DNA from 4 places in the Nocardia sp. NPDC051750 genome. Region 3 is predicted to be linked to each of the others. Evidence: riboswitches for the same ligand, from Rfam matches in the RefSeq annotation. Region 3 holds a riboswitch; each other region holds the start of a gene.
The links. A riboswitch is a leader RNA that binds a small molecule or an ion and turns the genes downstream of it on or off. The one in region 3 is predicted to bind cobalamin.
Positions count from the first base shown of each region.

Region 1: linked by a shared signal. The riboswitch ahead of ACIA75_RS08965 (ABC transporter substrate-binding protein) and the one ahead of ACIA75_RS15875 (ABC transporter substrate-binding protein) in region 3 are both predicted to bind cobalamin.
Region 2: linked by a shared signal. The riboswitch ahead of ACIA75_RS05250 (CbtB domain-containing protein) and the one ahead of ACIA75_RS15875 (ABC transporter substrate-binding protein) in region 3 are both predicted to bind cobalamin.
Region 4: linked by a shared signal. The riboswitch ahead of metE (5-methyltetrahydropteroyltriglutamate--homocysteine S-methyltransferase) and the one ahead of ACIA75_RS15875 (ABC transporter substrate-binding protein) in region 3 are both predicted to bind cobalamin.

Region 1 is NZ_JBITCK010000002.1:379,287-385,190, reverse strand. It holds gene ACIA75_RS08985 (DoxX family protein) at 1-510, opposite strand, end outside; gene ACIA75_RS08980 (class I SAM-dependent methyltransferase) at 664-1,464, opposite strand; gene ACIA75_RS08975 (aminoglycoside adenylyltransferase family protein) at 1,516-2,352, shown strand; gene ACIA75_RS08970 (SDR family NAD(P)-dependent oxidoreductase) at 2,398-3,135, opposite strand; cobalamin riboswitch at 3,312-3,447, shown strand; gene ACIA75_RS08965 (ABC transporter substrate-binding protein) at 3,483-4,517, shown strand; gene ACIA75_RS08960 (FecCD family ABC transporter permease) at 4,616-5,572, shown strand; gene ACIA75_RS08955 (ABC transporter ATP-binding protein) at 5,661-5,904, shown strand, end outside.
Region 2 is NZ_JBITCK010000001.1:1,201,511-1,207,414, forward strand. It holds gene ACIA75_RS05230 (SRPBCC domain-containing protein) at 18-473, shown strand; gene ACIA75_RS05235 (OsmC family peroxiredoxin) at 530-973, shown strand; gene ACIA75_RS05240 (hypothetical protein) at 1,034-1,492, opposite strand; gene ACIA75_RS05245 (CbtA family protein) at 1,700-2,503, opposite strand; gene ACIA75_RS05250 (CbtB domain-containing protein) at 2,494-2,688, opposite strand; cobalamin riboswitch at 2,720-2,862, opposite strand; gene ACIA75_RS05255 (antibiotic biosynthesis monooxygenase family protein) at 2,923-3,237, opposite strand; gene ACIA75_RS05260 (alpha/beta fold hydrolase) at 3,397-4,161, shown strand; gene ACIA75_RS05265 (A/G-specific adenine glycosylase) at 4,187-5,050, opposite strand; gene ACIA75_RS05270 (carbonic anhydrase) at 5,233-5,856, shown strand.
Region 3 is NZ_JBITCK010000003.1:477,608-483,511, reverse strand. It holds gene ACIA75_RS15895 (ABC transporter ATP-binding protein) at 1-475, opposite strand, end outside; gene ACIA75_RS15890 (ABC transporter permease) at 468-1,292, opposite strand; gene ACIA75_RS15885 (ABC transporter permease) at 1,289-2,251, opposite strand; gene ACIA75_RS15880 (class I SAM-dependent methyltransferase) at 2,259-3,026, opposite strand; gene ACIA75_RS15875 (ABC transporter substrate-binding protein) at 3,023-4,549, opposite strand; cobalamin riboswitch at 4,657-4,794, opposite strand; gene ACIA75_RS15870 (glycosyltransferase family 9 protein) at 5,272-5,904, shown strand, end outside.
Region 4 is NZ_JBITCK010000004.1:549,417-555,320, reverse strand. It holds gene ACIA75_RS20955 (pyruvate carboxylase) at 1-837, opposite strand, end outside; cobalamin riboswitch at 1,115-1,308, shown strand; gene metE (5-methyltetrahydropteroyltriglutamate--homocysteine S-methyltransferase) at 1,459-3,726, shown strand; gene recG (ATP-dependent DNA helicase RecG) at 4,169-5,904, opposite strand, start outside.

The DNA of each region.
Region 1 (5,904 bases), on a different contig from region 3:
TGGCGGCGGCATCTGGCTCGGTATCGCCTTGGCGATACCGTAGAACAGCATCTGCCCGGCGAGGCAGAAGCGCAGTCCGGTCAGGAACCAGGCGGCGAGACGCGGATATGCCGGGCGGCGCCGGTCCAGCACCGACCAGACGAGCGCGACCGTGGCGGCCACTACCGCGGTGCAGAACACCATCACCCAGATGGCGGTTTGGTCACCGCTGCCGGAGTTCTGCTGGAATACGGCCTCGACACCGAACACCGTCCGGCCGACCCACTCCAGTACGGGCGCGATCTGCAGCAGCGGCCAGATCGGCGCGTTATCGGGCAGCCATTCGTTCAACGCCGCGATGAACACGAACACGAACTGCCCGATCAAAACGGAGAACAGCACCGTATAGACCACGCCGAAGCGGAACCCCGCCCGCGCGACCCACGGCCAGCGCACCGGCGGCGCCGCTTCCGGGCCGGGGGCGGCGGAGCCTTCACCGGATTCGACGACTGCCGTATCGACCGCGCTCACACCACACCTCACTGTCCTGCCCGCGACCCCGGCATCACGTTGTCCACCCCGCCGGGCTTTGCCATCGAACCTATGCCACCCGGGGAGGCAGGCGCCTCCGTGACAACCCCCATCCCGCATCCTCCGTAAGCAGTAGGTTCCCCGGCCCCTCCGCTATATCCGGGTGCCGACACCGATCAGAGTGGTGGCGTCGAGTTCGCGGATTCCCGCGGTGTCGAGGGAGTTCAGGTAAGCATCGCGGACCGCGGTGATCTGCGGCTCGTCGAGCCCGGAGAGTGCCCCGGCGTAGCCGGAACCGGTGACGATCAGCCACGCGATCTCGGGGGTCAGCGGGAGCCGGAGTTCGTGCTCGGTGACCGTGACGTCGGTGAGGCCCCGGTCGCCGAGCCAGGCGCGGAAGGGATCCGGCTGGTTGAGCCGGTCGACGAGATGCGGGGGCCGTGGGGGTGGCGGTGCCGCACCGGTGACCGCGGTGACCGCCGCACCGAGATGCTTGCCCGCGGTTTCCATGGCGCCGCGCCGCCAGATCGTGAATCCGGCTCGGCCGCCGGGGCGGACGCGGCCGACCAGATGATCGGTTCCGGTGGTCATATCCGGGAAGAAGAAGATCCCCAAGACAACCTGGACCAGGTCGTAACCCTCGCCGGGCCAGGCGGTCACATCGCCGATCTGCGGATGCAACTGGGCCGAGCCGGATGCTCGCCGGCGCAGAACATCGATCAGGGCCGGCGAGAGGTCGACGGCATCCACGCGGCCTGCCGCCCCGACCCGCTCCGCGGCGGGAAGCGCCGACGCGCCGGTGCCGCAACACGCATCGAGCACCCGTTCACCGGGCCCCGGGGCAGTGCGCTCCACGGTGGCGGCGGCGATCGGCCGCCACAAGTACTCACCGAGGCGGTCGAAATCGGCGGCGGCGGCATCGAAAGCGCGCGTGGAGCGATCATTGACGGACATGTCCGTAACGATAATGGTTTTCAAATTTTCGTGCGCGCCTATGGTGGGGACGTGGAATCGATACCGGATCCGGCCGCCGAAGCCGCCCCCGCTGCCCGGGTCATCACGGATGTGCTGGCAGACGGGCTGATCGGACTGTATCTGTACGGCTCCGCGACGACCGGCGGGCTGCGCCACGACAGCGATCTGGATTTCCTGGCCGTGGTCGGCAGCAGCCTCGACCATGCGCTGCGAAAGACATTGGCCGGCAAGCTGATGCAGGTGTCCGGCCGGTGGCCGCGGTCGGGTCCGGCCCGCCCGGTGGAACTCACCGTGGTGGTGCGCGACGATCTGGTGCCCTGGCGGTTTCCACCGCGCTCGGATTTCGTGTACGGCGAATGGTTGCGTGACGACTTCGAGCGCGGTCACCTGCCGGCCCCCACCGAGGACCCCGATCTGACGATTCTCACCACCATGGTGCGCGATTCGTCGCTGACCTTGTCCGGCCCGCCCGCCGCGCGGGTACTGGACCCGGTCCCCGCCGGTGACCTCTTCCGCGCGATCACCGCGGGGCTGCCGGAATTGATCGCCGGCGCGGCCGGAGACGAACGTAACGCCGTCCTGACGGTCGCCCGGACGTGGGTCACGGCCGAGTCGGGAACCGTGTTGTCCAAAGCCGAGGCCGCACAAGTCCTCCTCCCCCGCCTGCCCGCCGAGCACGCCGCAGTGCTGCGACTCGCGCGGGCCGGTTACCTCGGGGAGGCGGCCGACGAGTGGGCCGGCCGCGAGGCGGACGTGGCCGCGTTTCTTCAGTACTGCGAAACCCGGATCACGGCAGTCTGCGTGCACGTCGAACAGGACCGGCTGTCCACACCCGCCGGTGAGGGTCCCGGGCGGGACCGGCCGTAATGGATCGGGCCGCGTTCGCGGCCCGATCCACCCCGCGGAATCCGCCTACCAGGGAATCGGCCCGGAGGCACCGATGAAGGCGCCATCCGTGCACGGGTCGGGAGATTCCGCGGCCTCGAGCACTATCCGCGCGGCGTCGTCCGCTGTCGTCGGCGCGTCCGCGGCGGCCGGGGCCAGTTCGGTCGCGACGAAGCCCGGGCATACCGAGGTCACTCGCACCGGAGTATCGGCGAGCAGTTTCGCCAACCCCACTGTGAGGCTGTTCAGGGCCGCTTTGGACGCCTGATATCCCGGCACCACCATCGAGTAGTACTGCGATTCCGGGTTGCGCTGTTCGGTGAGCGAGCCCATCTCGGTGGAGATATTGACGATGCGCCCCGACCGAGCCTTGCGGACCAGCGGTAGCAGGGCCTCGATCACATTGGCGGGGCCGAAGGTGTTCGTCATCAATGTCTCGGTGAACGCACCCGGGTGCGCGAAGTTCACCGAGCCCGAAACCGTCGCTTCGGGCAGAATGCCGGCATTGTTGACCAGCACGTCGAGGTGACCGTGCCGTTCACCGATCGATTCGGCCAGGCAGCGGGCACTGTCGACCGAGCACACATCCAGCAGTTCGCCCTCCACCGCGAGGCCTTCGGCCCGCAGCTCACGCACCACGGCGTCCACCGCTTCGGCCCGCCGGCCGGTCACGATCACCCGGTACCCCTTGCGGGCGAACGCCGTCGCGGTCGCGCGCCCGATTCCGCGGGTCGCCCCGGTGACCACCACGATATTCTCCGACATCCCAGTCCCTTTCGCGTTTGTTCGTGTCTCTATGAGCAAACGCGATACCTCGCTGTCACGCTGGCAGGAAATGGCCGTCGCGTTCGCAGCCAGGATTGGCAGCCGACTCACACGCCACCCACCTCACACGCCGCACCGCAGCGGATACTCGACCTGGTCGTACGTCCAGTTAGGCGTCCGATAGCATGGCCGGTGGTCGCACTGCGGCCCGCGGCGTGATGAGGGAACCCGGTGGGATTCCGGGACTGGCGCGCAACGGTGACACCCGTGCAGGTGAAGTCCGATCACTCACGCGCCGCCCGACGCCGGCCTCGCGCACAGGCCCAGATGCAAGGAGTCCACGCCTGATGCGGTCGTTTCCGCTGATCATCGCCGCCGTCCTGTCCGCCGCGGCCCTCGCCGGTTGTTCGGCCTCCGACGCCGGGACCGCCTCGGATACGGCACCCGGCGCGACCGGCTATCCGCTGACGGTCAGCAACTGCGGGGCGGAGGTCACTGTCGACGCTCCCCCGCAACGCGCTGTCGCCCTGAACCAGGGGGCGGCGGAGATCATGCTGTCGCTCGGCTTGGCCGATCGCATGGTGGGCACCGCGACCTGGACCGATCCGGTCCGGGAGAACCTGGCCGCGGAGAACGCCCAGGTCCCCCGGCTGGCCGATAACAAGCCGTCGTTCGAGGTAGTTCTCGACAAGGAGCCCGACTTCGTCGCGGCATCGTTCGGCGGCACGCTCGGCACCGGCGGGGTGGCCGAGCGGGAGCAGTTCGCCCAGCTGGGTGTGCCGTCCTATCTGTCGCCCACCGATTGCGACGGCAAAACCGATGTCAGCGTCAACGCCGACGGCGCCCGCACCGAACCGCTGACCATGGATTCGGTGTACAAAGAAATCCGCGAGCTGGCCGCGATCTTCGATATCCGGGAGCGCGGTGAGCAGCTGGTCACCGAATTGCAGACCCGGTACGACGCCGCGGTCGGCCGGATCGCGGCCCGGGATATGTCGCTGGCGTACTGGTTCGCCGACACCTCCACCCCGTACATGGCCGGGTGCTGTGGATCGTCCGGGATCATCACCGAGGCGGTCGGCGCGACGAACGCCTTCGCCGACACCACCAACGAGTGGCCGCAGGTGAGCTGGGAGACCGTGCTCGACCGTAACCCGACGGCCCTCGTCCTGGCCGACCTGAGCCGGCGCAGCCTGGCCGGCGACGCCCTCGACAGCAAGATCTCCTTCCTCGAATCGAATCCGGTGACCGCGCGGCTGAGTGCCGTGCGGGACAAGCGCTACATCGTCGTGAACGGCGCGGATCTCAACCCGTCGATCCGGACCGTCGACGGGATCGAGAAGGTCGCCGACGCGCTGGAGCGGTGGGGTTACGGTTCGTGAGCCCAGCAGCACCGCCGGTTCCCACAGCTGTCCGGGTCACCCGCGCGCCCGCCACGGCCGCGCTGGTGCTGCTCGGGCTGGCCGTGCTCGCCGTCTCGATGGCGTTCACGATCACCATCGGTCCCGCGGACCTGTCCATCGGCGATGTCTACGGTGTGCTGTTCGAGAAACTCGGTGTGGGCACCTCCGGGGTTTCCGCCATCCGGGAAGGCATCGTCTGGGAACTGCGGCTGCCCCGCACACTGCTCGCCGCGATCTGCGGCGCCGGATTGGCTGTGTGCGGGGCCATCATGCAGTCGCTGCTGCGCAACCCGCTCGCGGACCCGTTCGTCCTCGGTATCTCCTCCGGCGCGTCCACCGGTGCGGTGGTCGTGGCGGTGCTCGGCGTGGGTGGCGGGCTGATTTCACTGTCGACCGGCGCCCTGGTCGGTGCACTGGTGTCGTTCGGGCTGGTGCTGCTGCTGGCGGCGGGCGCCGGGGGTGGTTCCGCGAAGGTGGTGCTGGCGGGGGTCGCGGGCACCCAGTTGTTCTCGGCGCTCACCTCGTTCATCGTGCTCTCCTCGGCCGACGCCGAACGCACCCGCGGCATCCTGTTCTGGCTGCTGGGCTCGCTGGCAGGCGCCACCTGGACCGATGTCTCGGTCACCGCGCTCGTCTGTGCCGCCGGGTTCGCGCTGTGCTGGTGGCAGCATTCCGCTCTCGACGCGTTCACCTTCGGATCGTCGGCGGCGGCGACACTGGGTATCGCCGTCGGGCGGATCCGGCTGCTGCTGCTCGTGGCCACTGCCCTGATGACCGCGGTGCTGGTCAGCGCGGCCGGGGCGATCGGTTTCGTCGGCCTGGTCCTCCCGCACGCGGCCCGGTTCCTCGTGGGTCCCCGGCACAGCCGGCTGCTCCCGGTCAGCGCCGTTCTGGGCGCGGTGCTGCTGGTATGGGTCGACGCGCTCGCCCGGACGGTCTTCGCTCCCCAGGAAGTGCCGGTCGGGGTGGTCACGGCGCTGATCGGGGTCCCGGCCTTCGCCCTCCTGCTCTTCCGCACCCGGAGCACCGCATGATCCGGGACGCGCAGCACAGAACCCGGCCTCGGTACCGCCCGGCGGATCACACGAACCAGCTCGAATACCGCAAGATTCCGGGGACGCTATGACGCTGAGCGCCGAAAACGTGTCCTGGACCCGCGGCGGCAACCTGGTCGTCGACGATGTCGATATCCGGCCGCGCGCCGGGCAGACGGTCGGCCTGCTCGGGCCGAACGGGTCCGGGAAATCCTCGCTCCTGCGGTTGCTGGCCGGGATCTCACGACCCGATCGCGGCACCGTCGCCCTCGACGACACTCCCCTGCACCGTCTCGGCCGGCGAACGCTGGCCCGCCGGATCGCGATGGTCG
Region 2 (5,904 bases), on a different contig from region 3:
GCGGGTATGGTCCAGTGATGGTCGACCAGCAAGTGCGTGTACCGGACCTGTCAGCACGGCCGTATGAGCTGACAGTGGAACGGGTGATGAAAGCCTCGCCCGAACTGCTCTACTTGGCATGGACCCAGGGATTCGATATCTGGTTAGCAGAGCCCGGGACGATGCGGATGCGCCCCGAGGTGAACGAGCCGTTCTACTTCGAGGCGGGCCGGGAGGAGAACAGGCGTCCGCACTACGGGCGATTCCTGCGGCTCGAACCGCGGCGCCTGGTCGAAATGACCTGGCTGACCGGGCCCGGCGGTACCGAGGGTGTGGAAACGGTGCTGCGGGTGGAGTTCGTCAAACAACCCCGCGGTATCCGGTTGCGTCTGCGGCACAGCGGTTTTGCCGACGAAGCGGCCCGCGACCGGCACCGCGCGGCCTGGCCGCCGGCGCTGGCCCGGCTCGACGAACGTACGGCTGCGGCCGGCTGACAGGTGCGAGTAGGTTCGACAATGGCCCCCATCAATTTGTCTTCGAAAGGATTGTGATGCCCACACGTACCGCGCGCACCGCATGGACCGGTGGTCTGCAGGACGGCTCCGGCCAGGTCGAGCTGGTCAGTTCCGGAGTCGGCAAGTACGAGGTGTCCTTCCCCAAACGGTCCGCCGACGAAGCCGGCGGCACGACCAGCCCGGAGGAGTTGATCGCGGGAGCCCATGCGTCCTGCTACGCGATGGCACTCTCGAACGAGATCGCCCAGGCCGGGGGAACTCCGGAGAGCCTCGATGTATCGGCGTCCGTCACCCTCGGACCCGATCCGGCCGGTGGGTTCCGGATCAGCCGGATCGCGCTGACCGTGCGCGGCCGGGTGTCCGGTCTGGACAACGCGGGTTTCACCACGGCGGCCGCCGCGGCCAAGTCGGGATGCCCGGTGAGCAAAGCACTGGCCGGAGTCGACGAGATCACGCTCGACGCCGCCCTGGAATCCTGAGCGGTTCCCGGGCTCCCGCATCGGCGGGGCCCGGGACCACCGGACGGGTGCGGATGGCCCCTACCGGCCCCGGAACCAGGCGCGCGCCGCCGGCGTGTACATGGCCGGGATCGCGACCAGCACCGCGCAGATATGCCCCACCCGAGTGAGCACGACGAGAATATTTTCGACGGTCGGATCGGGAAGCGCGCCGCCGATACTGCCGGCGGCCGCCAGCGCGGCGATCGGTTCCACCAGCAGCGACGCCGAGCCGATCAGGCCGATGCCGAAGGTCAGCATCAGCCGCGCCCAGCGGTCACCGCGCAGCATCCGCCAGGCCACCCCGAGTACCACGGTGTAGATCACCGCGCGCACGAGCAGTCCGCCGGCGACCGAACCGAGGTCCGCGGCCGGCTCACCGAGTTGCCCCACGGTATGGACCCCCGCCTCCGCGACGCCGAACCCGACCGCCGTCACCAGCGCGAGGAACGCGGTGGTGACGGCCCCGGGCCGCGGGCGATCGACACCTGACTCGCTCATGCTGTGCTTATCGCGCATGAGCGAGGGCCCTGCGTGGTTACGCTTCGCTGCCGCCTCCGGGCCTGACTCGCCCATGCTGTGCCTATCGCGCATGAGCGAGGGCCCTGCGTGGTTACGCTTCGCTGCCGCCTCCGGGCCTGACTCGCCCATGCGGATGCCGGTCTGGTTCATGCACTCGACACTTCCGGGGGCACACCGGAGCCGGAATCACCCTGCGGTGGTGGCTGTTTCCGGTACCGGGGTACGGCTGTGCGTGCTCCACTCGGTGAGCACCGCGAACGCGAGGCCGATGCTCACCCACAGCGTGGTGGAGACCGCCAGGGACGCGGTCCGGAACTCCCACAGCAGCGTGGCCGGGAAATCCGGACCCACCTCGTTCACGCCGGGCAGCGCTATGTAACCGATCGTGGTGATCAGCGCGAACACCGCAACCGCGGCAATGAGCCGGACGGTTTCGAGTTGCGTGCGCAGCAGCTTCCAGACGTAGACCCCCGCCGCTGCAGCGACCAGGCCCAGGACAACAGCGGCGACCCACAGCAGAGTGCGTTCGCTGATCGTTTCCGGATCGCCCACCGCAGGTGGGTTGGCGGGGTACTTGAAGAACGGCACGGCCACTACCGCGAGCCAGCCGCCGAGGCCGAGCCCCAGCACCAGCCGCGGTCCAGGTAGCGAGGTGAACCGCCGGACGTAGTGCGCTGCCGTCGCGACGATCGCGCCGAAGGCCATACCCGCGAGGGCGTTCGCCAGGAACTGGCCGAACTTCTGCCACGGCCGGCTGACCACGGCTTCGTCCTCGTCGTGGCTGTGCCCGGCTTCGTCACCGTGGGTGTGCCCGGCCGGAGAATCGTGCGAGTTCGCCTCGGTCCCGGCCGCGGCCTCTTCGATGGCGATGGCCGCGTCCACCTTGGGTTCGCCGACGAAATTCCCGACGACACCCGCCAGCAGTCCGGCGATCAAACCGGCGAGCAGGCCACGGATCAGTAGAGCTCCGAACGACCCGCTCAGTGGCATGGGACGCCCAGCAGATGCCGTCCGTCGTGCATCAGCTCGTGCAGGAACATCCCGCTGCGCGAGATCGCGCCCTGGTCGAAGCCCACCAGGTAGAGCGTCAGCAACGCCAGGAATACGACACCGGCCGTGATGAGCACGGTCGCCGCGGTCTCGGCGGCCCGGCTCGGGACGTGGACGATGGCCATGATGTGTCCTCCTCCGGGAGTTCGCGTCCCGTCGAGTGCCATGCGTCGGTGCCGGTGTCTGGCTCTCTCCGCCGCGGCGGAGAACACAGTGGCGCGACCGCTCCGGGATCTCACCGGATTACCGCATCACCTTCGCTTATCCCTCGAACTGTGACACCGGAGCGGCCGGGCGTCAATATGTGGTGGAACAAAGTGCTGGTCACGCCGCAGTGAGCGGCGTGACCAGCGAACGGATCAGGAGGCGGGCTTACCCGCCACGTCCAGTACCACCTCGAACTCCAGCAGCGACGCGCCGGTGGCGACCGGCTTGTTCTGCTGACCGGCGTGGGCCTCCTTGGCCGGGCCGTCACGCCACGTCGCGAAGGACTCCTCGGAATCCCACTGGGTGACGACGAAGTACCGGTTCTCGCCGGCGGTGGGCCGCAGTAGCTGGAAGCCGAGGAATCCGGGGGAGTTCTCGACGGCGTGCGCGCGGTGGGCGAACCGCTTCTCCAGTTCGGGTCCCGCGCCCTCGGGGATCTCGATCGCATTGATCTTCACAACAGCCATACTGTATATATTGCGCCGCCTCCGGCGGCGCAGGTTCGGGCCCCCCTTGGTCCCGAACCACCGTGGTGAACCACGACGAGCGGGTGGCGGGTGTGCCTACCGTCGGCCGGGTATGAATCCTCGGGCAGGGCGCGGCCGGGCCGGAATACACTCTTGTCGATGTTGCACGACGAAGGCGGGACCGGAGCCCCCATACTGCTGCTGCACGGTTTGATGGGCAGCGCCCGGACCTGGGCGGATCAGGTCGGCTGGCTGCGTGGCCACGGTCATGTGTACACCTTCGACGCCGCCGGGCACGGACGCCCCGCGCCGGCCGAATTGACCACCGACGCGTTCGTCGCGGACCTGGCCGCGGCAACCGCCGACGTCACCGTGCCGATGGTGGTCATCGGTCACTCGATGGGTGCGCTGCACGGATGGGTCTTCGCGGCCCGGTATCCGCAGCGGGTGCGGGCGCTGGTGGTGGAGGATATGGCCGCGGATTTCACCGGTCGCACGGCCGCCGGTTGGGCCGCCATGGTCGCGGCCTGGCCGCAGCCCTTCGCTGACGAGGCCGCCGTGCTCGAGTACTTCGGCCCGGTTGCCGGGCGCTATTTCCTCAACTCGTTCGACCGGACCCCGGACGGTTACCGGCTGCACGGAGATATCACGACTTTCCGCGATATCTCCGAGGAATGGGGAACCCGTGCGTTCTGGCGGGAATGGGCCGAGTCCAGCGTGCCCACTCTGCTGATCGAGGGCGAGCACACCATCACCCCGCCGGGCCAGATGCGTCGTATGGCGGAATTGCATCCGAATGCCGAACATATCGTCATCCCCGACGCCGGGCATCTGGTGCACGACGACCAGCCCGCTCACTACCGGGCCGAGGTACAACGGTTTCTCGCTCGCGTGCTCGCCACGGAACCCACTCCGGACCGCTGATCGGCCCGCCCCGGTCGCGGCCGGGTCAGCCTTCGCCGGCCAGTGCGAACCGGCCATCGCGGGTCTGTTCGATCAGACCATCCACCAGGAGCGAATCCAGCGCCCGGTCGCGCTGGCCGGGATCGCGGGTCCAGGCCAGGTCCAGGCGGATGCGGTCCACGGGCTCGGTCGCCGCCCGCAGCACATCCAGGAGCCTTCCGCGCGCTTGCCGGTCGGTGCCTTCGTATTTCTGGGTGCGGCGAGTCGATTCCAGTAGCGGCCGGCCCGCGGTCACCCATGCGCAGCGGGGGAGCGGGCAACGGCCGCAGTCGGGGGTGCGGGCGGTGCACACTGTCGCGCCCAGCTCCATCAGTGCCGCGGAGAAAACCGCCGCCCGCTCGACCCGGAGGGGCAGCAGCGCCTCGGTTTCGCGGAGATCGCGGGCCGCCGGATTGCCCGCCTCACCGCGTCCGTGCACGGCTCGTGCCACCACCCGGCGAACGTTGGTATCCACCACCGGCACGCGCTGTCCGTAGGCGAAACAGGCGACCGCACGCGCGGTGTAGGCGCCGATGCCCGGCAGTCCGAGCAGTACCTCGACATCGTCGGGGACCTCGTCCCCGTGCTCACCGGCCAGCACCTGCGCGCATTCGTGCAGTCGCAGCGCGCGCCGCGGATATCCGAGCTTGCCCCAGGCCCGCAGCACCTCGCCCGCGGAGGCCGCCGCCATGGCCGACGGCACCGGCCAGCGCGCCACCCACTCCCGCCAGATCGGTTCGACCCGGGCGACCGGGGTCTGCTGCAGCATGATCTCGCTCATCAGGATCTGCCAGGCGCTCACACCGGGCCGTCGCCAGGGCAGATCCCGGGCGGTACGGCCGTACCACTCGATCAGGATATCGGTGTCGATCGCGGCCGGTTCGCTCGAAGTGTCGCGGCGCTCGCCCGTACCCGGCCCGCCGGCTGTCCTGCTGCTCACTGACCCGCTCCCATCCACCTCACTGTGCAAAACCACCGGCGCCGCGCGGATGGATGCCGCGCCGTAACCGGACCGAAGCGGGCGGCAATATCGAATCGTGCAGAATGGACACCATGCCTCAGTCCAACCCGGTGAGTGCCTGGAAGTCGCTGCGTGAAGGTAACGAGCGCTTCATGAACGGCACGCTGCAGCATCCTAGTCAGGGAGCTGCCGACCGAGCCAAGCTCGTCGGCGGCCAGAGTCCCACCGCCATCCTTTTCGGGTGCGGAGATTCCCGTGTTGCGGCAGAGTTGATCTTCGATCAGGGGCTCGGCGATATGTTCGTGGTGCGAACAGCCGGCCACGTCATCGATGCGGCAGTACTGGGTTCGATCGAGTACGGCGTGGGCGTGCTGAACGTACCGCTGATCGTCGTCCTCGGCCACGACAGCTGCGGGGCCGTCAAAGCCACCCTGGACGCGCTGGACGGCGGTGCCGTGCCCGGCGGCTTCATCCGCAGCATTGTCGAGAAGGTCACCCCCTCGATGCTGATCGGCCGCCGCGAGGGCCTGAGCACGGTGGACGAACTCGAAGCCCGCCATGTCGTCGAAACCAGCAGCCTGCTCATGGAGCGGTCGAAGATCGTCGCCGAACGGGTGGAATCCGGGGAGTGCGCGATCGCCTGTGCCACCTACAAACTGGCCGAGGGCCGTGCACAGCTGCACCGCGTTGTCGGCGAGATAGGGGAGACCGTCTGACGACGGAACGCCGCTGAGCTGCCGGAAGGCGGGCGCGCTGCTGCCACG
Region 3 (5,904 bases):
CCTGCGCCAGCGCCAGCCGGGCTCGCTCGCCACCGGAGAACTCGAAGGGGAACTTGCGCAATGCCCGGTCGAGATCGTGCTCGTCGATATCGATCGCCGCGGCGGCGAGTACCCGGGCGATCCGCTCCCGCCGCCCGGCCACGCCCAGCCGGCCCCGTCCGCGGCGCCGGTGCTGTATCGCGACCAATTCGCCCAGCGCCGCGCCGATCCGCCGGGCCGGATTGAGCGTCGACGCGGCATGCTGTGGAAGGTAGCCGACCCGGATATCACCGGACCGGCGGATATCACCGGACAATTCGATCCCCGGGCGATCCTCGCCGGCCACGGCCGCGGCGATCGTCGTCTTACCGGCGCCGGACGGGCCGAACAGCGTGAGGATCCGCCCCGGTTCGATATCGAATCCGATATCACTCAGGATTGTCGTATCCCCGGCACGGGCACTCAGACCGCGGACCGAGATCAGTGGCTCAGGCATCTCGGCCCGTCCGCCGGGCACCGGCCGCCGCGATACTGCGCGGATCCGACAGCAGATCATCGACCAGCAGGTTCGTCCCGACCACCAGGAGCACGATGAGCGCGCCCGGCAGCACCACCGACCACGGCGCGATCATCAACGCGTCCTTGTTGGCCGCGACCGATACCGCCCAGTCGGTGGAGGTGGTGTCGAAACCGAGGCCGAGGAAATTCGCCGAGGCGAGAAAGTAGACGGCCGCGGTGAACCGCACCCCGAAATCCGCGGCGAGCGGCCGCGCCGTCTCCCGCACCGCGTAGCGACCGTACCGGTAGGCGCGGCTTTCCCCCTGCATCCGCAGCGCATCCATCACCGGTCCGTGCACCACACCGGCGGCGGCCATCCGGACGAATCGCGCGATCGGCGCCACCAACGCGAGACCGATCGCGCAGGCGATCGCCACCGCCGAACCGCGGGTGTGCAGGGCCGCCACCATGATGATCAGCAGCGACGGAATACAGAGCAGCACATCCACCGGGCGCATGAGCAGATCGTCCAGCCAGGCCCGGGTCGCGGCGGCCGCCGCGACCCCGATGAAGAAGCCGACGAGATAGGCCCCCAGTACGGTGACCAGTCCCGTCACGAGGAAGGTTTGCCCGCCGGTCAGCGCGGCGGCCAGCACATCCCGGCCCAGCCGGTCGGTGCCGAACGGCGACCACGGTGACGGCCCGAACGGTATCGACCGCTCGCCGGGCGCGCCGCGGGCGAGCAGCGGGCCGGCCAGCGCGAACAGCAGCGGCACCGCGACCAGCGCCGCATAGATCCACCGCCGGGCGGTCATCGCCGCACCTGCGCCGCCGCGCGTGGATTCATCCAGTACCCGGTCAGATCGATCACCGCGTTGACGACGATGGCGATCACCCCGGTGATGGCGACGATCGCGAGAATTACCGGTTCGTCCCGGTTGCCGATGGCGCCGATCAGTTCCGAGGCGATCCCCGGCATCGCGAAAACTGCCTCCACGATAAGGACTCCGGACAGCAGTCCGTCACCGGTCCGGCCCAGCTCCTGCATTGCCGGCGCCAGCGCGTTGGGCGCCACATGCCGGGCCAGCAGCGACACCCGGGACACTCCCAGCCGCCGCGCCTGCGCGATATAGGGCTGGTCCAGCACGTCGATCACACCGGCGCGAATCAGCCGCACCAGCGGCGCGGCCACCCGCGCAACGGTGACGACCAGCGGTAACACCAGATACTCGGGCCGGTCCACGAGGGTGGACAGATCCGCGCCCAGGAATGTCGCGGGCAGCAGATCGAGCCGCAGCGAGACGACGGTCACCAGGAGAACGGCCAGCACGAAATCGGGTATCGAATCGAATCCGATACTGATCGAGGTGATCACGCGATCCCGCGCCGAACCCGGTCGCAGACCCGCCGCGAACCCTGCGACCACCGCGACCGGCACCAGCACCAGCAGCGCCGATACGGCCAGCAATCCGGTGACCAGGAACGGGCTGGTGATCACCGATCCGACATCGGCACTGCCGGCATAGGAGGTCCCGAAATCGCCACGCGCCGCGTGCCCCAGCCAGTCGAGGAACCTGGTCACCGGCGAGACGTCCAGCCCGAGCAGATGCCGTGCGTTCTGCTGCTGCGCCGCGCTCAGGACGGTGTTGTTCTGGACATCGGCGGCATCACCGGGCAGCAGCAGCGACAGCGCGAAGACCAGCACGAGCAAGACGACCAGCTGGCCCACGCCGATCCCGGCCCGGCGCAGGAACAACCGCGCTCCCGGTGTCACCGACCGGTCACCGGATACCCACTACGACGCGGTCGTCACCGTACTGCCAGACCGTTCCCGCTTCGGCGAAACCGGCGTCCCGCGCGAACGCGAGGTAGTCGTGGGCGGTGGGCCGATCGTGGACCTTGTGCTCGAATCCGCCGTCCCGCAACCGGACCAGTCCGGCGAGTTCGGGAGCATCCTCGACCGCCGCCCACCACGCGGACCAGTCCTCGGCCTCCGCGGTACCGCACCGCTGCGCCCGGCGTGCGGTCAGCGTCCGGCCCAGGGCGTCCAGCCGGGGGCCGTCCGGTCCCTCGTACAGGTGATCTCCGTTGACGAATACTCCGCCGGGTGCGAGTGCGTCGGCGCACGTCCGGATCAGTGCCCGCAACGGTTCCCGGTTCATCCAGTGCAGCGCGGTGGTGCTCACGAAGGCGTCCGGAGTGCGTGTCAGGCCCAGCGCCTCACACCATCCCGGTGCACGGAGATCAGCGAAAACCGTGCGGAACCGCGGTGAGCCGTGGACGGCCTCGGCGAGAGCCAGCAGTAGCGGGTCGGCGTCGACACCGACGATCACCGAGCCCGGAAACCGGTCCAGCAGCCGCTCGGAGAGCGTGCCCGGCCCCACTCCCAGATCGACGATCAGCGGGTCCGGCCGGTCGAGCAGTTCGGACAGCACCTCCCCGATCACCTCGAACCGCGCTTCCCGGTCGGGCATATAGCGTTCCTGCTGCCGATCCCAGCGGTCCAGCCAGTAGCGCGCCCGCGCGGGATCGAGTTCGGCCCCCGTCATCGGACCCGCACCTGATCGAAACGCGCCCAGTCGTGGGAGTTCGGCACGGCCGTGGGGAGCCGGTCGAACCGCTCCCCCGCCGCGCTGTGCCAATTCGTGGTTGCGAAGAATATGAAACCGCCTCGGTCGTGCAGTATTTCGTGCATGGTCCGATATTTTTCCGCGCGAGCCTCCGGGCTCCGGGTGGCCTGGGCGGTGGCGTAGAGCCGGTCGAACTCCGGGTCGGACCATTTCGTGCGATTCTGCGGCGCCCCCGTCAGCAACCGGGAGGCGAAGTGGTTGGGAATCGGCAGCGGCCCCGACTGCCCCATCGTGAGATGCCCGGTCTCCAGCGCGTCGGTGTAGTAGCTGTCCTTGGAACCCAGCACCACGTTCACCCGCACCCCGCAGGCCGCGGCCTGATCGGCGAAAAGTCGTGCCGCCTCGACGAACCCGTAGGCGACGGGCGCGGTGAACAGGTCGAAGGACAGGTCACGCACACCGGCGCGGCGCAGCAGCCTGCCGACTTCGTCGGGATCGTATTCGTGCTGGGGCAAGTCGGCGTAGTACTGGTAGCCCTTGCCGAATACGTCGTTGGAGATCTCCCCCTGCCCCTGGAGTGCCACCTTCAGCAGTTCGGCCCGGTCGACCATCCGCATCACCGCACGGCGCACATCGGGGTTGTCGAACGGCGGGCGATCGGTTTTCATAGCGAAGAAATAGATGCCGCTGTGGGGTGTGGAGACCACCGATATCCCGGGCCGCCCCTGCAGGGTCCGGGCCGCGGAGGGGGTGAGGTTGTCGGCGTAGTCGATCTCGCCGCCCTGTACCGCGTTCACCCGCGCGTCCGCCTCCGCGCTGACTATCCGCAGCGCGCCGATCTCCGGGGCACCGCCCCAATAGTGCTCGTTGCGGACGGCGGTGAACTGCCGGCCGGCCTCGAACGACTCGAAGACGAACGGGCCGGTCCCCACCGGCCTGCGGAAATCGGTGGCGCCGTCCGGCACGACCTTGGTCCCGTAGACCGATAACGCGATGAGGAACTCGAAAGACGGTTGTTTCAAGGCGATCTCGACCGTCCGGTCGTCGACCGCCCGGCAGCCGGGCAGATCGACCTGGTCCAGCGAGGACGCGGCGATGAACGGGCGCTGCGGCGCCGGCCCGAGCACCCGGGACAGGGTGTAGAGCACATCGCGCGCGGTGAACTGCTTCCCGTCGTGCCACCGCGCGTCGCGCAGCGCGATCCGCCAGTGGGTGCCGTCGGCGTTCGGCTCACCCGATTCCGCGAGGCGCGGAATCGGCGCCATCGCCGAATCGACCTCGAACAACCCGTCGTACACCGCCTTCATCCGGGCTTCGTCGATGAACAGCGTATTCACGCCCGGATCGATCCCCTCGCCGGCGCCCGACCCCTGGAAGGCCGCGGTGAACGTATCCGATGCGGCGCCACCGCCGCTCCCGCATCCAACGGCCAGCGCACCCGCTGTCACCGCACTGCCCACCAGGAACGATCGGCGACTCAACGCCAGTGGTGCACCACGCATATCCGACTCCCGTCGCGTCAGGCGGTTCACGCGACACGGATATGCGAAACCGGCCGCGCTGTGCGGCGGCCGGTTCGGCGTATCGATCAATACCCACGTGATCATCACCGTTTCAGTACTTCATCCGCAGGTATCTGGCTTCGGCTCGCGAACGAACCTCACAGTTGCGGGACAGCCCCGGACTCGCACCGGTCTTCCCTGTGGACCTCGCAGACATTACCGAAGCGCCGGGCCGGGAACCATACCCACCGAAGTCCCCGGCTGCCCGGTGCCGGCCGGAGCGTCCTCGATCGGATCGCACACGGCAGTTCGAGACCCGATATGCGTACCGCCGCGCGGCCGTGCGCTCTACGCGTACCTCCGCGCTCACTTCGGCCATGCGCTCACTGAGCACCTCGGCGTTCACTCCGGCCATGCCTTCGCGGCGGACCTCCGACTCCGCTCCCGCTATACGCTCGCGGCGGACCCTCGAATCCGCTCCGGCCATGCGTTCCGTGCGGACCGCGGCATTCGCTCCGGCGGCGCGCTCTCTACGTACCTCCGCACACGTTCCGTCGCGCGCTCGTTGTGATTCGCACCATGTGACCCAGGCCGCGATCAGCCCACGTTTGCTCCCGGACCGCACGGGTAGTCAACCAGGGAATGCTCTCGTCGTGGTCCAACCCCTCGGGGTGGTACGGGGAGGGGGCGGCAGACGAGCAACAGGTGGCTAGGAGAGTCGGGTGTCGGTAGTTCTCGTGCTTCAGGCACGCGGTCTCGGTGAGCTGCTCACCGCTGTTCCGGCGTTGCGTGCCCTGCGGCGGGCCCGGCGCAACGATCATCTGGTGCTCGCCACCCCGCACCGCCTGCGCCCCATCGTCGATCTGATCGCAGTGGTGGACGAGATGGTCCCCATTGCCGATCCGCAGGGACTGCGCTGGGACGGGCCGCCGCCGAAGCTGGCCGTCAACCTGCACGGCGCCGAGGCCACGCCGATCGTGGAACTCAGCAAAACCGGCGCCGAACGAATCCTCACCTACCGTAATCCGGCGTTCCCCGAAATACCCGGGCCCGACTGGCACGACGATCGGCATCCGATCGACCGCTGGTGCCATCTCCTGGAATTCGACGGTATCGGCGCGGACCGGCGAAACCTGGGGCTGGTGCCGCCGGTCGCCACCACCAGCCATCGCGACAGCGTGGTCGTGCACGTGGGCGCGGGCGCCGCGGCACGACGCTGGCCGGCCGATCGGCTGGCGGCCGTGATCCGGCATCTGCTGGTACTGGGCCATGAGGTGGTGCTCACCGGCGACGAATGCGATCGCGAACGCGCCCTCGGTATCGCGGCCCGGGCGGGGCTGGCCGGTCACCGGGTG
Region 4 (5,904 bases), on a different contig from region 3:
GTCGAGCAGGAATTCGACGGTGCCCGCGCAGCTGTAGCCGATCTGCCGCGCGAATGCCACCGCGTCGGCGCAGATCCGGTCCCGCAGTTCCGGGTCCAGGTTCGGGGCGGGCGCCAGCTCGATCACCTTCTGGTGCCGGCGCTGCAGCGAACAGTCACGCTCGAACAGGTGCATCACATTGCCCTGGGTATCGGCCAGGATCTGCACCTCGATATGTCGGGGGTTCACCACCGCTTGTTCCAGGAAGACCGTCGGATCGCCGAACGCGGATTCGGCCTCGCGGGACGCCGCCTCGATCGACTCGCGCAATTGCTCGCGGGTCTGTACCCGGCGCATCCCCCGGCCGCCGCCACCGGCGACCGCCTTCACGAATACCGGGAACTCCATGGATTCGGCCGCCGCGAGCAGTTCGCCGACATCCGCGGAGGGGGCGCTGGAATTCAGCACGGGCAGCCCGGCCGCCTTCGCCGCCGCGATCGCGCGGGCTTTGTTACCGGCCAGTTCGAGGACCTCGGCCGACGGGCCGATGAACGTGATGCCCTCGTTCGCACAGGCGGCGGCGAGGTCCGGGTTCTCCGAGAGGAACCCGTATCCGGGGTAGATGGCGTCGGCGCCGGCGGTCTTGGCCGCCTCGATGATCGCGTCGACCGATAGATAGGCCCGGACCGGATGCCCTTCCTCACCGATCTCGTATGCCTCGTCCGCCTTCAGGCGGTGGACCGAATTCCGGTCTTCGTGCGGGAACACGGCAACCGTTCCGATACCGAGCTCGTAGGCCGCACGGAAGGCCCGGATGGCGATTTCGCCACGATTGGCAACCAAGACTTTCGAGAACATTGACCCAACGTACCCGGCGCCACATCCAGGATCGACTCCGAAGTCCACTTCGCAGAATCTTCACAAGGGGGTATGGCAGCACTGCGAAGTATTGGTCATCGTCCGGTCATATCTCACCGCAGGCGGCGGCGGATGGTGCGCCCGGCCGGGTACGGACAACACCCGGCAACTTTCCGCACCCCCATCGGGCTCCGGCCCGGCCCCGCCGGATGCGGTGCGGACTATGGTGGATCACGCAGCTGGTTCGCCGGCCGGTCGACTCGGAGCCCCGAACGACCGGCACGGCGTCGAAGCCCGCACCGAGCGGGTGAGAGGGAATCCGGTGGGAATCCGGAACTGTCCCGCAGCGGTGAGCAGGAACGAACGCCATCATCAGCACTGGGCGCACAGCCTGGGAAGCGATGGTCAGTAGGTCGGCCGATCGGCCGGAGCCCGCGAGTCCGAAGACCTGCCGGTTGTACCGGGTACGCCGTACCCGGTGACCACCGCCTCGTGGATTGGGCGTCGCGGTCCACCAATGCTGACATGTTCCGGCCGTGCGGCCGGGAATCCGGGGTCTCATCGGTGTCCGTGCGCCCGCGTAAGGCGAGGGTCGGCCGACCATCAGCACTGGAGAACACCGTGACTGTTACTTCGCACAGCCCGTTCACCGCAACCGTTCTCGGACTTCCCCGGGTGGGGCCGCGCCGGGAGCTCAAACGCGCGACCGAATCCTATTGGGCCGGGCGCATCGACGCCGAACAGCTACACGAAACCGGGCGCACCCTGCGCCGCGATCAGTATGCCGAACTGCAGGCCGCGGGCCTGGATTCGATCCCGGTCGGCACCTTCTCCTACTACGACCAGATGCTCGACACGGCGGCACTGCTCGGCGCCCTGCCGCCGCGGGTCACCGATATCACCGATCCGCTGGACCGCTATTTCGCCGCGGCCCGCGGTACCGATGCGGTGGAACCACTGGAGATGACCAAATGGTTCGATACCAACTATCACTACCTGGTCCCCGAGATCGGGCCGGAGACGACGTTCGCGCTGTACCCCGGCGAGGTGCTCGCGCAGCTGAGTGAGGCGATCGAACTCGGTGTCCCTGCCCGCCCGGTGGTGATCGGCCCGATCACCTTCCTGAAGCTGTCGAAGTCGACCGGCGCGGCCGCCCTGGATCGCGTCGGCGAGCTGATCCCGCTCTACCGCGAACTGCTGGGCCTGCTCGCCGCGGCAGGCGCGGAGTGGGTGCAGATCGACGAGCCCGCGCTGGTCACCGACCTCACGGCCGAGGAACTGACGGTGGTCCGGCACGTCTACACCGAACTGACAGCACCGGCGAACCGGCCGGCCATGCTGGTCGCCACCTACTTCGGAGACCCCGGACCGGCCCTGGACGCCCTGGCCGGGACCGACGTGGAAGGGCTCACGGTCGACCTGGTCGCCGGCGGCACCGTCGACGCGCCGGCCGCCGTCCCCGCACTGGCGAACAAAACCCTGGTCGCCGGGGTCGTCGACGGACGCAATGTCTGGCGCACCGACCTGGACCAGGCCCTGTCCACCCTCGCCACACTGCTCGGCAGCGCGAAATACGTCGTGGCATCCACCTCCTGCTCCCTGCTGCACGTGCCCTACACGCTGGCCGCGGAAACACAGCTGGACGACGCCCTGCGCTCGTGGCTCGCGTTCGGCGCCGAGAAAGTGGCCGAGGTGCGGCTCCTCGCCACCGGATTGAACACCGGCATCGAGGCCATCGCAGCGGAGCTGGAGCAGGCCCGCGCGGCAGCGGCGACCCGCCGGTCCGATCCGCGGATCGGCAACGCGCAGGTGCGTGCACGCCTGGCCGCGCTGGGGCCGGACGCGATCGAGCGCGCCCCCGCGGCGCGGCGCCGGGCCCTGCAACAGGACCGGCTGCAGCTGCCGCCGTTGCCCACCACCACGATCGGCTCCTACCCGCAGACCTCGGCGATCCGGCTGGCCCGGGCGGCTCTGCGCAAGGGCGATATCGACCGGCCCGAATACGAGCGGCGGATGCGGGAGGAGATCACCGAGGTCATCGCCCTGCAAGAGCAGCTCGAACTCGACGTGCTGGTCCACGGCGAGCCGGAACGCAACGATATGGTGCAGTACTTCGCCGAACAGCTCGACGGTTTCGCGGCTACCGAACTCGGCTGGGTGCAGTCCTATGGCACCCGCTGCGTACGCCCGCCGATCCTGTTCGGGGACGTGTCCCGGCCCGCGCCCATGACGGTCGACTGGATCCGGTTCGCGCAATCGCTCACCGACAAACCGGTGAAAGGCATGCTCACCGGGCCGGTCACCATCCTGGCCTGGTCCTTCGTCCGCGACGATCAGCCGCTCGGGGATTCGGCACGCCAGGTCGCGCTGGCGATCCGCGATGAAACCGTCGACCTGCAGAACGCCGGAATCCGGATCATCCAGGTGGACGAACCGGCGCTGCGCGAACTGCTGCCGCTGCGGAGCGCCGACCATCAGGCCTACCTGGATTGGTCGGTGGGCGCGTTCCGGCTGGCGACCTCCGGGGTGTCGGATTCCGTCCAGATCCACACCCATCTGTGCTATTCCGAATTCGGTGAGGTGATCGACGCGATCGCCGGACTGGACGCGGATGTGACCTCGATCGAGGCGGCCCGCTCACATATGGAGGTCCTCGACGACCTGAATGCCGCCGGCTTCGACGCGGGCGTCGGTCCGGGTGTCTACGATATCCACTCACCCCGGGTGCCGAGCATCGAGGAGATCACCGCCGCCTTGCAGGCCGCACTGAAAGCCGTTCCCGCCGAACGACTCTGGGTCAACCCCGATTGCGGTCTGAAAACCCGGGGGACGGCCGAGGTGGAAACATCCCTGCGCAATATGGTCGCCGCGGCTCGTAACGTGCGCTGATCCGACGAACCGATCCGGCCCGGGTGACTGCCCCGACAGCGGGCACCCTGGGCCGGGTCACCCCTCCAACTCCCCCGCCCCGGACTCCCGGCCCCGCATTCGTTCGACCGCAGCACATTCCGGGCAACGCCGGGTCATCCGGAGAACCGGCCGGACCCGTGACTGCGGGACCGGCAACACCCGCCGGACCACACGGCACCCTCGTTCTGGTCTCATTCCGCCCACCTATCCCTCGCCGATACTCTGTGTCAGGTTTGACGTCATGAGCAGCGCTTCGGTTCCGCCCTGCCACAACAATTTCCGGAAACCACCGAGTCGACGTGAGATGAGCGGTGGATATCCGGTGGCCGCGGCGGCACTATGCGCAAGACTCCGGGCAGCGAAGCAAACCCGCCGCGCGGGCCCGCGAATGCCGGCCGTCCGGTAACTCACACCGCAGCGCTCAGGATTTCGCCAGATACTCCAGTCGTTCCGAGTCGACAGCGGCGTGCATCATCGCGGCCAGGCCCGGATGCCGCGTCAGGCCGGGATCGACGGCAACGACCGAACGTGCGAGTTCCTGTGCGGCGGTGATGACTTCGAGATCGTCGAGCAGCGACAGCAGCCGCAGCGACCGCGCGGTCCCCGACTGCGCCGAGCCCAGCACATCGCCTTCGCGCCGCTGCCGCAGATCGAGCACCGACAGTTCGAAACCGTCGGTGGTCGCAGCCACCGCCTCCAGCCTGGTCATCGCCGGACCGCCGGGAGCGGCGTCGGTGATCAGCAGGCACAGCCCGGGGTGCGCGCCACGGCCGATCCGGCCGCGAAGCTGGTGCAGCTGACTCACGCCGAAGCGGTCGGCGTCCACGATGACCATCACGGTCGCGTTCGGTACGTCGACGCCGACCTCGACGACGGTCGTACAGACCAGCACATCGATATCACCGGCGTTGAAGTCGCGCATCACCTGGTCTTTTTCGTCGGACGGCAGCCGCCCGTGCAGGAGCCCGATCCGCAGTTGCGCCAGCGGGCCGGTGCGCAGCCGATCGAAGACGTCGAGGACCGCCTGAGTGGCCGGCGGCTCCTTCCCGGAGTCCGCACCGCGGGATTTGCCGCCCTTGGAGCCGGCACCGTCCTCGTCCTCGCCGATCCGCGAACACACGACGTAGGCCTGCCGGCCCGCGCCCACCTCCTCGGTGATCCGCTCCCAGGCCCGGTCCACCCAGTTGGGATGGACGCGACGTGGCACCACCTTCGAGGCGAGCGGCGAGCGGCCGCGGGGCAACTGGGTGAGTGTGGAGGTCTCCAGATCGCCGAGCGTGGTCATCGCGATGGTGCGCGGGATCGGGGTCGCGGTCATCACCAGCAGGTGCGGGGAGATACCCGCCTTCGCTTTGGCCCGCAGCGCGTCCCGCTGCTCCACACCGAAGCGATGCTGTTCGTCGACCACCACCATCCCGAGATCGAAGAACTCGACCGCGTCCTGGATCAGCGCGTGGGTGCCGATCACGATCCCGGCGTCCCCGGTCACGGCGGCGAGCAGAGCTGCCCGTTTGGTGGCCGTGGACATCGAACCGGTCACGAGCGTGACCCGGGTCGCCGTCTCGGCCGCGCCGAGTTCACCGGCCTGCCCGAGATCACCCAGCATCGCGCACAGCGACCGATAGTGCTGAGCGGCGAGTACCTCGGTGGGCGCGAGCAGCGCGCATTGCTGTCCCGCGTCGACGACCTGCAGCATCGCGTGCAGCGCGACGATGGTCTTCCCCGACCCGACCTCACCCTGCAGCAGGCGATGCATCGGTTGTTCCCGGGACAGGTCGGCGGAGATCTCCGCGATCACCTGGCGCTGCCCCTCGGTGAGTTCGAACGGCAGTCGCTCGTCGAAGGCCGCGGCGATCCCGTCCGCCCGCGGTGGACAGGCGCGCGCCGTCCGGCCGGACACCTCGTGCCGGCGTTCGGCCAGCACCAGTTGCAGTGCCAGTGCCTCGTCGAAGCGCAGCCGCTCCCGCGCGCGCTCGATATCGGACTGGCTTTCGGGCAGGTGGATCAACCGCAGCGCGTCACCCACCGGCATCAACTCCCGTTCGCCACGGATATCGTCGGGCAGCGGATCGGCGAGTGGATCGAGCTGGTCGAGCACCTGCCGGACGCACGCCAGGATCTCCCAGCTCTGCACTTTCGCGGTCGCCGGATACACCG